2 regions of the Mesorhizobium sp. NZP2298 genome follow, and region 2 is predicted to be linked to the other one. Evidence: predicted binding sites of a transcription regulator. Region 2 holds the regulator's gene; the other holds the start of a gene.
The links. Region 2 encodes LexA, which represses DNA repair genes until DNA is damaged. Its sites were predicted from a motif close to TGTTCNNNNTGTGTTCNG; they were not measured.

Region 1 (5,312 bases), 710 kb from region 2:
GCTCGGCGTCGACCACATGTTGGGCGAGTTGGCGGTGTAGGTCTGGCCGGCCGGCAGCGGCGTCGTCTCGTCCGGATTGCCTGAATCCCAGTTCCACAGCAGCTTGCCTGTGCCCGCATCATAGGCGCGGATAACGCCCGACGGCTCCTGCGTCGAATAATTGTCGTTGACCGCGCCGCCGACGATGATCTTGCCGCCGGCAATCAGCGGCGCCGAGGTCGAATAGTAGTAGCCCGATTTCGGGTATGGCATGTTGGTCAGGAGGTTGAGCGTGCCGGCCTCGGCGAAGGCGGGACAGACCTGGCCGTTGGCGGCATCGAGCGCGATCAGCCGGGCATCCGAGGTCGGCAGGTAGACGCGGGTCGCGCAGGGCTGGCCGGCGGCGCCAGCGGCACCGGCATAGTAGGACACGCCGCGGCAGGTCTGGTGCTGGCGGTCCTTGTCGAGCTTGATCTTGGGGTCGTAGCGCCATTTTTCCTTGCCGGTCGCGGCGTCGACCGCGATGGCGAAATTGTGCGGCGTGCAGATGTAGAGCGTGTCGCCGACCTTGAGCGGCGTCACCTGATAGGTGGTCTCGCCGACATCGTCCGGCCCCTTCACGTCGCCGGTGCGATAGGTCCAGGCCGGCTGCAGATTGGCGACATTGTCGGGCGTGATCTGGTCAAGCGGCGAATAGCGCTGGCCGAATTGCGTGCGCCCGTAGAAGTGCCATTCGCCGGCCGGCACATCGTTGCCCAGATTGGCGTTTGGGGTCACCTTGTCGGTGTCGAGCGCGCCGGCGATGTCCTTCGGGTCCGTGGTCATCGAATAGCCGGCCACCGCCAGCGAGGCCAGCACGGCCAGGATCAGCGGCGCGCGCCCATCAGGACCGGCAAGGCCCCGCCGCGCCCACGGCGTCAGCAGCCATAGCGCCACCAGCACGATGATGCCGCCGCGCGGGCCGAGTTCCCACCAGTCGAAGCCGGTTTCCCAGACCGCCCAGGCCAGAGTGCCGAGCACGATCGCCGCGTAGAGCCACAGCGCGGTGGAGCGGCGCCGGTAGAACAGCCAGGCGGTGATCAGGAACGCGAGACCTGATATGATGTAGTACCAGCTGCCGCCCAGCGAGGCCAACCAGATGCCGCCAGCGCCAAGCGCCAGACCGAGAAGAAAGAGAACAAGGGAGGTGATGGTGACAGCCAAGATGATACTCCTTCGACTGTTGCGCGCCTCGCGCGGCCATGGGCAACCCGGCATTGCGCTCCTGCCCGGTACACAACTTTCTCCCGCCCGCCTCGCCTGTCAAGCTTGGGCCACGAGCCGAAAGGCAGCGCTCGGTCCGGCTGCAAATGCGCGGCGGGCTGAGCGTCATGCGTGCCAAGGTGACCGGATAAGCCACTTTACCGGGAACAAAACGTAGACAGTTCTGGTCTTTCCCAACCGAATCACTACATTCGGGGGCGATGTCCGGCTTTTCCGAAGACATGCCCTTCTTCGACGAACCCAATGCGCGGCCCACGGCCCCGTCGGGCATTGCCGCGCGCGCCATGGCTGCCCGCGGCGGCCACAACAATGCGCCGGACTATCTCCGGGGGCTGAATCCGGAACAAAGGCTGGCGGTGGAGACCACCGAGGGTCCTGTTCTGGTGCTGGCCGGCGCCGGCACCGGCAAGACGCGCGTGCTCACCACCCGCATCGCCCATATTCTCGCCACGGGAAAAGCCTTCCCCTCGCAGATTCTGGCCGTGACCTTCACCAACAAGGCCGCGCGCGAGATGAAACAGCGCATCGGCATCCTGATCGGCGAAGGCAATGTCGAGGGCATGCCGTGGCTGGGCACCTTCCACTCGATCGGCGTGAAGCTGCTGCGCCGCCATGCCGAGCTCGCCGGTCTGCGTTCCGACTTCACCATCCTCGACACCGACGATGTCGTGCGGCTGATCAAGCAGCTGATCCAGGCCGAGGGACTCGACGACAAGCGCTGGCCGGCCAAGCAGTTCGCGCAGATGATCGACGGCTGGAAGAACAAGGGCCAAGGACCGGCCGATATCGCCGAGGGCGACGCGCGCAGCTTCGCCAATGGCAAGGGCCGCGAACTGTACAAGGCCTATCAGGAGCGCCTGCAGACGCTCAATGCCTGCGACTTCGGCGACCTGCTCTGCCACCCGATCCGCATCTTCCGCGCCAATCCGGATGTGCTGAAGGACTACCACCGGCGCTTCAAATACATCCTCGTCGACGAATACCAGGACACCAACACCGCCCAGTACATGTGGCTGCGCCTTTTGGCACAGCGGCCGGACAGCGGGCGCGGATCAACGTCGACGGATCTGCGATCGGCCGAAGGCCGCAAGCCCGACCGGGCGTCCGAGCCGTTGCGAGGCCCCCGCGGAGGGCCCGCGCCGGCAGGCGCGGAACAGCCCGTGAGCGATAACAAAGTCAACATCTGTTGCGTCGGCGACGACGATCAGTCGATCTATGGCTGGCGCGGCGCCGAGGTCGACAACATCCTGCGCTTCGACAAGGATTTCCCGGGCGCCACCATCATAAGGTTGGAGCGCAACTACCGCTCGACCGCGCATATCCTTGGCGCGGCTTCGCATCTCATCGCCTACAATGAGGGCCGTTTCGGCAAGACGCTGTTCACCGACCGCAACGACCCCGAGGACGGCAAGGTCAATGTCCACGCCGCGTGGGATTCCGAGGAGGAAGCCCGCGCCATCGGCGAGACCATCGAGGCCTATCAGCGCGAGAAGCATAATCTGAACGACATGGCGATCCTTGTGCGCGCGTCCTTCCAGATGCGCGCCTTCGAGGACCGCTTCATCACGCTCGGCCTCAACTACCGCGTCATCGGCGGCCCGCGCTTCTACGAGCGCATGGAAATTCGCGACGCGCTGGCCTTCTTCCGCGTCGTCGCCAACGGCGGCGACGACCTCGCCTTCGAGCGCATCGTCAATGTGCCGAAGCGGGGCCTGGGCGAAGCCACCATCCGCCAGATCCACGACACGGCGCGTGCGCTGCGCATTCCGATGCTGGAGGCCGCCGGCAATCTCGCCGAAAGCGACGAGTTGAAGCCGAAGCCGCGCGCCGCATTGCGCGAAGTGGCCGCCAATTTCGAACGCTGGGCAAAGGCGCTGGAAACCACGCCGCACACCGAGCTCGCCGAGACCATTCTCGAAGAGAGCGGCTACACCGACATGTGGAAGAACGACCGCTCGGCCGAAGCGCCGGGGCGGCTGGAGAATCTCAAGGAACTGATCCGCTCGATGGAGGAGTACGAGTCGCTGCGCTCCTTCCTCGAACACGTGGCGCTGGTCATGGATGCCGAGCAGAATGCCGGGCAGGACGCCGTCTCGATCATGACGCTGCATTCGGCCAAGGGCCTCGAATTCGAGACGGTTTTTCTCCCTGGCTGGGAGGAAGGCCTCTTTCCCCACCAGCGCGCGCTCGATGAAGGCGGCCGCTCCGGTCTGGAGGAAGAGCGCCGGCTGGCCTATGTCGGCCTCACCCGGGCCAAGAAGAACCTGCATATCTGGTTCGTCTCCAACCGCCTCATCCACGGGCTCTGGCAATCGACCATCCCGTCGCGCTTCCTGGAGGAGCTGCCGGAGGCCCATGTCGAGGTCGCGGAAAGCGGCAACAGCTATGGCGGCTATGGCAATTCCTACGGCGGCGGCTCATTCGCTTCCGGTCGTGGTGGCCGCCAGAACCCTTATGGCGCGTCGCGTTTCGACAATGTTGGCGCCAACAATGGCGGCGCGGAGAAATCCGGCGCCTTCTCCAACACCTATTCGACGCCCGGCTGGCAGCGCGCACAGGCCAATCGCACCGAAGCGACCGACCGCAACTGGGGCTCGCGCTCCGGCCACCAGGTCGAGCGCATCGGCTATGGCGAGACCGACAGCGGCTACGGCGCCGGCCGCACGAGCGTGAAGGGCCGCACCATCGATGGCGAACTGGTCGCCAAATCCGTCTCCGACACGCCGTCCGCCTTCAGCGTCGGCGACCGCGTCTTCCACCAGAAATTCGGCAACGGCAATATCTCGGCCATCGAAGGCAACAAGCTGACCATCGACTTCGACAAGGCAGGGCAGAAACGCGTGCTGGACGGGTTCGTCGCGGCGGTGTGAACCGAACCCCGCGGGCTTCGCGCAAAAGTCGGCGAAGGCAATCAATCCACCTTCTTCTCGCCCCGCTCGCCGGCCTTGACGATGTCGCCCGTCGTGAACAGGATTTCCTTCAGTTCCGCCCGCCAGTCCTGCTTCTGGCGCAGCAGGAATTCCAGATCCATGCCGAAATGCTTGAACTCCTCGCCCTGCGCGTTCTTCATGATCGCGCGGGCCTGAGGATCCTTTTCCACCGAAATGCGCTGTTCGTACCAGCCGATGGCTTCCGCCTCCTCGATCAGCGAGGTGATCATGCGGGCAAAGGTCCGCACCTTCTGCGACAGTTCTTCAGGAGGTTCGTGATACTGGTCGAAACCCATGTCGTCCTCCGATGGTTCATTCCCATGAATGCCTGGGAATGCCGCCGGTTCCGCATCATCGCTGCAATTCCGCCAATGCCCGCTCCAGCGGCGCCGACGAAATCTGGATCGGGCCGGAGAACGGCACATCCATGTCGAGGATCAGGTAGATCGCCCCGGCGATCAGCGCGGCCGACACCATGAGGGTTCCTGCGGTGATTGTATTCTTCGGTGCCCTGAACCCGAAACTGGCGAAGATCAGCGCCAGCCAGGTAACCAGCATGGCGATCAGCGGCCAGGGAATCGTGCCCTCCGACTGCTCGACCAGGATCCAGCGCAATTCCAGCACCTTCTGCAGGCGCTGGCGTCCGTCCTGCAGAAGGGAACCGTGTACAGCGTCGGGAGGGGTCAGCCCATTGAGCCGTGAGCCGATCTCCGTCAGCAGACGTTCGGACAACTGGTTGGCGGCGATAGTCGTCTCGCTGTCTTGTGACGAGGTGTCTACCACCCTTTGCATATAGGCGACCAACGGTTGGCGCACCGCGTCGGTTTCCGGGCCATACAGCCGCAGTGTCCTGTCGAGCAGGATCAGCTCCGTCGCATAGGCGTGCACATTGTGATCGATCGATTCGAAGGTGTTCTTGGCCGAGTTGATCATCAGGCCGAGCATCAGTGAGGTCATGACCCCGAACAGATTGGCGGCGAGCCGAACCACCGCGTTCGTGTCGTCATCACGATGTCTGGCCGGCAATCTCGGCCAGATCGCCATGCTGGCGAACGCCGACGCCGCCAGGCACAGGAAGATCACCATTGCGATGAAGGCTTCGAGCATCGCTCATCTCTGCACGGGACGCACCAATTGCCA
Region 2 (5,312 bases):
ATTTTGCCGGAATCCAGGACAAGAGCTCCGGAAATGGCATTGAGCATGCTGCTCTTGCCGGCTCCGTTGGAGCCGATGACGATGCCGAACTCGCCCGTGGCCAGCGACAGGCTGAGACCGTCCAGCGCGATCTTCTCGTCGGCCTGGCCCTTGTAGAATACTTTACGCGCGGATCGGATCTCGAGCATCGTTCCTCCCTGACCTCGGGATGACGGCGCCGGCGCCGTCATCCTTCAGTGCCGATGTCAGTCGACGATGCAGCCGCAATCGGCCATCGACGCCGGTATCTCGATGCCGAACGCGGCCATCGCCTTGCGGGAAATCGTTGCCATATGATCCTTGTAGGCCGGGCGCGACGGCGCGATCGTCTTGGGATCCTTGCCCTTGAGGATTTCGGCGGCGATGTTGCCGGCGTTGACACCGACCTGCGTGTAATTGACCGCGAAGCTTGCCGGCACCGTGCCGTTGCGGACCGCGCTGTCATCGGAGTTGACGACCGGGATTCCGGTCTGGCGAGCGGCCGCGGAAACAGCGGCGATCGCCGGCTGGATCAGGTTCGAAGCCGGGCCGTAGATCACGTCTGCCTTGCCGGCGAGCGCGGCGATGCGCTGCTGGATGTCATTGACGTTGTCGATGCCGACTTCGACGACCTCGAAGCCGGCCGCCGGTGCGGCCGCCTTGATCTTCTCGACCAGGGCGACGTCATTGGCCTCGCCTGGATTGTAAGGCACGCCGAAGCGCTTGGCGTTCGGCAGCAGCTTCTTGGTGAAGGCCATGACAGCGGCGACATCCTGCAGATCGCTGGCGCCGGTCATGCCTTCGTCTCCGGCGTCCCACGACGGCACCAGCTTGGCCGCGACCGGATCGGTGACAGCGGCGAAGACGATCGGAATGCCGGAACCGGCAAGCGCCTTCTTGGCGATCTGCGAGACCGGCGTGGTGATGGTGTAGATCAGCTTGGGCTGCTCCGCCTGTAGCTTGGCGATCATCTGCGGCACCAGCGATGCATCGAAATTGGTATGGCTCTCCGTGTAGACGACATCCTTGCCCTCGACAAAGCCATTGTCCGTCAGCGCCTTCTTGAATCCGGCTATGGCAGCGTTGAGCTGCGGATGCTCGCCGAAATTGGCGATGCCGATGCGAATCTGGTCGGCGGCGGCACTCCCCGCGCTGACCATCAATGCGCCTGCCAGGGCCAATCCCGACAGCCAAGCGGATTTGGACTTCAACATCATTTCCTCCCAGATTTGATCAGCGCCGCTCATCGGGACGGCAACTGTGGCGATCATGGTCAGTCCATCGCTTCCTGTCAAACATTATATATAATTCTTGCCATCGAGCACCATCATATATAATTTTCACATGCCCGACGATGGACGGATCGCGATGCAGGACCAGAACAACTCCACGAAAACCGAGGCGGCCTATCAGCTGCTGCGGCGCGATATCCTGACCACACGCCTCATGCCGGGCGCACCGCTCAAGCTGAGTGCGCTGCGCGGTCTATACGGCGTCGGCTGGACACCGCTGCGTGAAGCCTTGTCTCGACTTGAGGCCGAGCGCCTGGTTACCGCCATCAGCAATCGCGGCTTTGCCGTGGCTCCGGTGTCGCGGGCCGAACTCGAGGACCTGGCTCGCGCACGGATGGTTGTGGAGATGCCGCTGTTCCTGGAATCGATCGAGAAAGGCGGCAGGGAATGGGAGGACGCGGTTGTCACCGCCCACTACCGGCTCTCCCGCTGCAAGACCGCGGTCGACGACCCCTCGGATGCGGCCGTCGACCAGTGGGACGAGAGCCACGAGGCCTTTCACGGGGCACTGCTGAGTGCCGCGACGTCCAACTGGCTGTTGCGCTTCCGTTCGACAATCGCCGATCAGTTGCGGCGGCATCATCGGTTTCTCGGCCTGGCGCCGACATTGCGGGCGGCCGCCGGCCTCAAGGATGGTTATGGCGAGGCAATGGACGCTCTTCGAGAGGCGATCGCGATCGAGCATCACACCGCGATCATGGAAGCGGCCCTCGATCGCGATGTCGAGCGGGCAAAGGCGCTGATGACGGCGCATATCGGCTATACGCTGCATGTCTACGTTCATAGCGAGGACGGCGGCGCGAACAACTACACCGCACGCGCCGGCAGCCTGAAAGCAATTTCCGGATGACTTCAGCGTTATTGCTCTCGAAGCATGATCGTTGGCGTTTTGATTTCGTTTCGTTCCGCCAGGAATGGATCGAACAACGACGCGATCCAGCCTCTGGACGCCCTCTAGAAACTGATTCCAAGGTCCATCAAGGGTAGGCCACAGGCCATTAACCAAAATGATTTCAATGCTCGCGCTGGCGGCGAAGGCGGCCGATCGCTGCCCGCTGCCGGCGGCAGACAATTTCAGATGCCTTAACAAATTCACTAAACTTTAAACAGTTGCGGAACACAACTGGAACAGATAGTGTTTGTTCTGGGTTTGTTTTTCGATTCCGATTCCCTTCGTTCAATGCCTGGGGGGCGCCATGCTGACGCGTAAGCAACATGAACTGCTGATGTTCATTCATGAACGGCTGAAGGAAAGCGGTATCCCGCCTTCCTTTGACGAGATGAAGGAGGCGCTGGATCTCGCCTCCAAGTCAGGGATACATCGCCTGATCACGGCGCTGGAGGAACGCGGCTTTATCAGGCGGCTGCCCAACCGGGCGCGGGCATTGGAAGTGCTGCGACTGCCGGATTCGATCGCGCCCGGCCTCAACGCGGCAAAGAAATTCTCGCCGAGTGTCATTCAAGGCAGTCTTGGTCAGGGCGGCCTAGGCCGTCAGATCAAGCCGGCGCCGTCGCGCTTGCCCTCTGCCGGCAATGACTACGACGCGGTCTCTGCCGTGTCGATCCCGGTGATGGGCCGTATCGCCGCAGGTGTGCCGATCGATGCCATCCAGCATCAGACGCATTCGATCTCGGTGCCTCCGGACATGATCATGGGTGGCGAGCACTATGCGCTGGAGGTCAAGGGTGACTCGATGATCGAGGCCGGCATCTTCGATGGCGATACAGTCATTATCCGCAACGCCGATACGGCGAGCCCAGGCGAGATCGTCGTGGCGCTGGTCGACGAGGAGGAAGCGACCTTGAAGCGGTTCCGCCGCAAGGGCGCCTCGATTGCCCTTGAAGCCGCCAACCCGGCCTACGAGACGCGCATTTTCGGGCCGGACAGGGTCAAGGTGCAAGGCAAGCTAGTCGGCCTGATCAGGCGCTACTGAGCAGGAGCGGCCGGCGTTTCAGGTTTTTGATAGGGCGGCAGTCCCCTCGCCTCACGCGAAAACTTTCGTTGCGTGTGCCAGGGCCGATAGGGCCCGTCCACGGCGAAGCTGATGGTTGGCGGGCTGGTCGCCGATTGGCGGTCGAAGAAGACAGCGGCACTGCCCTTGCGTGCGAGTTGCCGTTTGGTAACGACGAGAACCAGCGGGTTGTGGCAGGCATCGTAGCCCGTCGCATCATTGACAACGATCAGGTCGGCGAAGCCGCAGGCCTTCCAGGTAGCCTTGCGGTCTTCGACATGCGCGATGATCGCGCCAGACGGATGCCGGGCGAGACAGATGCCCTCCGTGCAATAAAACGGCGCCCCCGGCGGCAGATTGACCGCATCGGCCAAGTCGAATTGCCCGTCCGCCTTGTTGAACATCTCCGGCACGACGATGGTTTCGGACACCAGCGCGCGTTTCCAATTGTCGACGGTGAATTCGTTTGGACGAGCCCGGCTGACCGCGAGTTCGCCGCCGCCGATCGGCAGCGCAACCAGCCGCGCGTCTTCGGAGATCAGCACGTCCGGCGTGCGTGTATCCGACACTGTCAACAGGCCGGCGAGCGCGAATGGCACTGCCGCGAGCCGCAGCCATGTCGTCGCCATCGTCGCGATGACCAGGGCGATCGTCACCAGCAGCACGGAGTGTTGTGAAATCAGCCCGACCGCATCGACGGGGGAGCGTTCCGATATCCACGCCGATATGGCGATCATCGCGGTCAGGCCCTTGCCCATGAGGTAGAGAAAAGGTCCGTCCAGACCGAAGGGCATTGTCAAGGCGCTGACAACCGCCAGAAACATGACGACTGAGACAATTGGCATGACAGCCAGATTTGCGAACAGGCTGAGCGGCGACACACGCTGGAAGTGCCATATGGCAAACAGCGCCGTGGCGCTGCCGGCAATGATGGACGTCATCGCCACCCCTCCCGTGAGCGCGAGGAATTTTCGCGTCAGGAACCCCGGCAGGGATCGCCTTGGCGGTGGCGGTCTTGTCTTTCCCGCACGGTGATCCGCCCAGCCGGCATAGGCGCCGACCAGTGCGGCCGTCGCGGCGAACGACATCTGGAAACTCGGGCCGACCACTTCATGCGGCGACACCACGATGACGGCGATCGCCGAGATAGTGAGGTTGCGCATGGTCAGCGCCGCGCGATCGAACAATACGGCAATCAGCATCACCGCCAGCATGATGAAGCTGCGCTCGGCGGCAACGACGACGCCTGAGATGACGAGGTAGGCGGCGATCGACAACAGTGCCGCGGCGGCCGCATATTTCTTCACCGGCCGACGCGCGGAAAAATCCGGGAAAAGCGCGAAGGCACCGCGCAGCAGACCCATGATGGTGCCGGCGACCAGCGCCATATGCAGTCCCGATATGGAGATGATGTGATAGATGCCAGTGCGCCGCATCGCTTCGTTGATTTCATCGGGAATGCCGGCGCGCACGCCAACGATCAGCGCTGCCGCGATCTCGCCTTCGGCGCCGCCAACAACGCCCCTGATATGGTCGGCGATGGCTTCGCGCGCATTTTCTATCCCCGAAAACAGGCGGGCCGACAGCGGCATCTCATCGTCGTCGGCGGAGATGATTTTTGGATTGCCAAGGAAGAAGCCGCTGCCACCGATGCCGGCAAAGTAGCTGTCGAAGGAGAAATCGTAGCTGTCCGGCCGCACCGGACCGGTCGGCGGCAGCAGTTTGGCATAGCCCGATATCAGCGAGCCGGCGGTCATGTCGTCAGGTATCTTGCGCGCTGAAAGCCGGACCCTTTCCGGCGCGTAACGCAGTTTTGGCCGCGCCGTCGACGTCACGTCTATCGTCAATCGGATGCGGCCGGTCTCCATGCGCTCGAGCGAGACGACGCGGCCGGTCACTTGCGTCGAGATTTCCGAACCCAGCATCCGGGTGCCCGCCCGCCAGGTCTCGACCTTGGCGGCAAGCAGGCCCAGCGCGCACAACAATGCCGCCATGAAAGCCAGATGGGTTTTCGGCCAGGAGCGCGAGACAAGCGCACAGATCGCCATCA

Region 1: EB231_RS17110 (ATP-dependent helicase) is a predicted target of LexA. The motif match lies at 1,385-1,402, and genes of this name have one in related genera.

Annotation. Positions count from the first base shown of each region.
Region 1 is NZ_CP033365.1:3,538,690-3,544,001, reverse strand. It holds gene EB231_RS17115 (glucose/quinate/shikimate family membrane-bound PQQ-dependent dehydrogenase) at 1-1,182, opposite strand, end outside; gene EB231_RS17110 (ATP-dependent helicase) at 1,443-4,112, shown strand; gene EB231_RS17105 (ferritin family protein) at 4,154-4,468, opposite strand; gene EB231_RS17100 (bestrophin-like domain) at 4,524-5,279, opposite strand.
Region 2 is NZ_CP033365.1:4,253,579-4,258,890, reverse strand. It holds gene EB231_RS20605 (ABC transporter ATP-binding protein) at 1-188, opposite strand, end outside; gene EB231_RS20600 (ABC transporter substrate-binding protein) at 246-1,232, opposite strand; gene EB231_RS20595 (GntR family transcriptional regulator) at 1,387-2,160, shown strand; gene lexA (transcriptional repressor LexA) at 2,507-3,244, shown strand; gene EB231_RS20585 (ComEC/Rec2 family competence protein) at 3,238-5,312, opposite strand, start outside.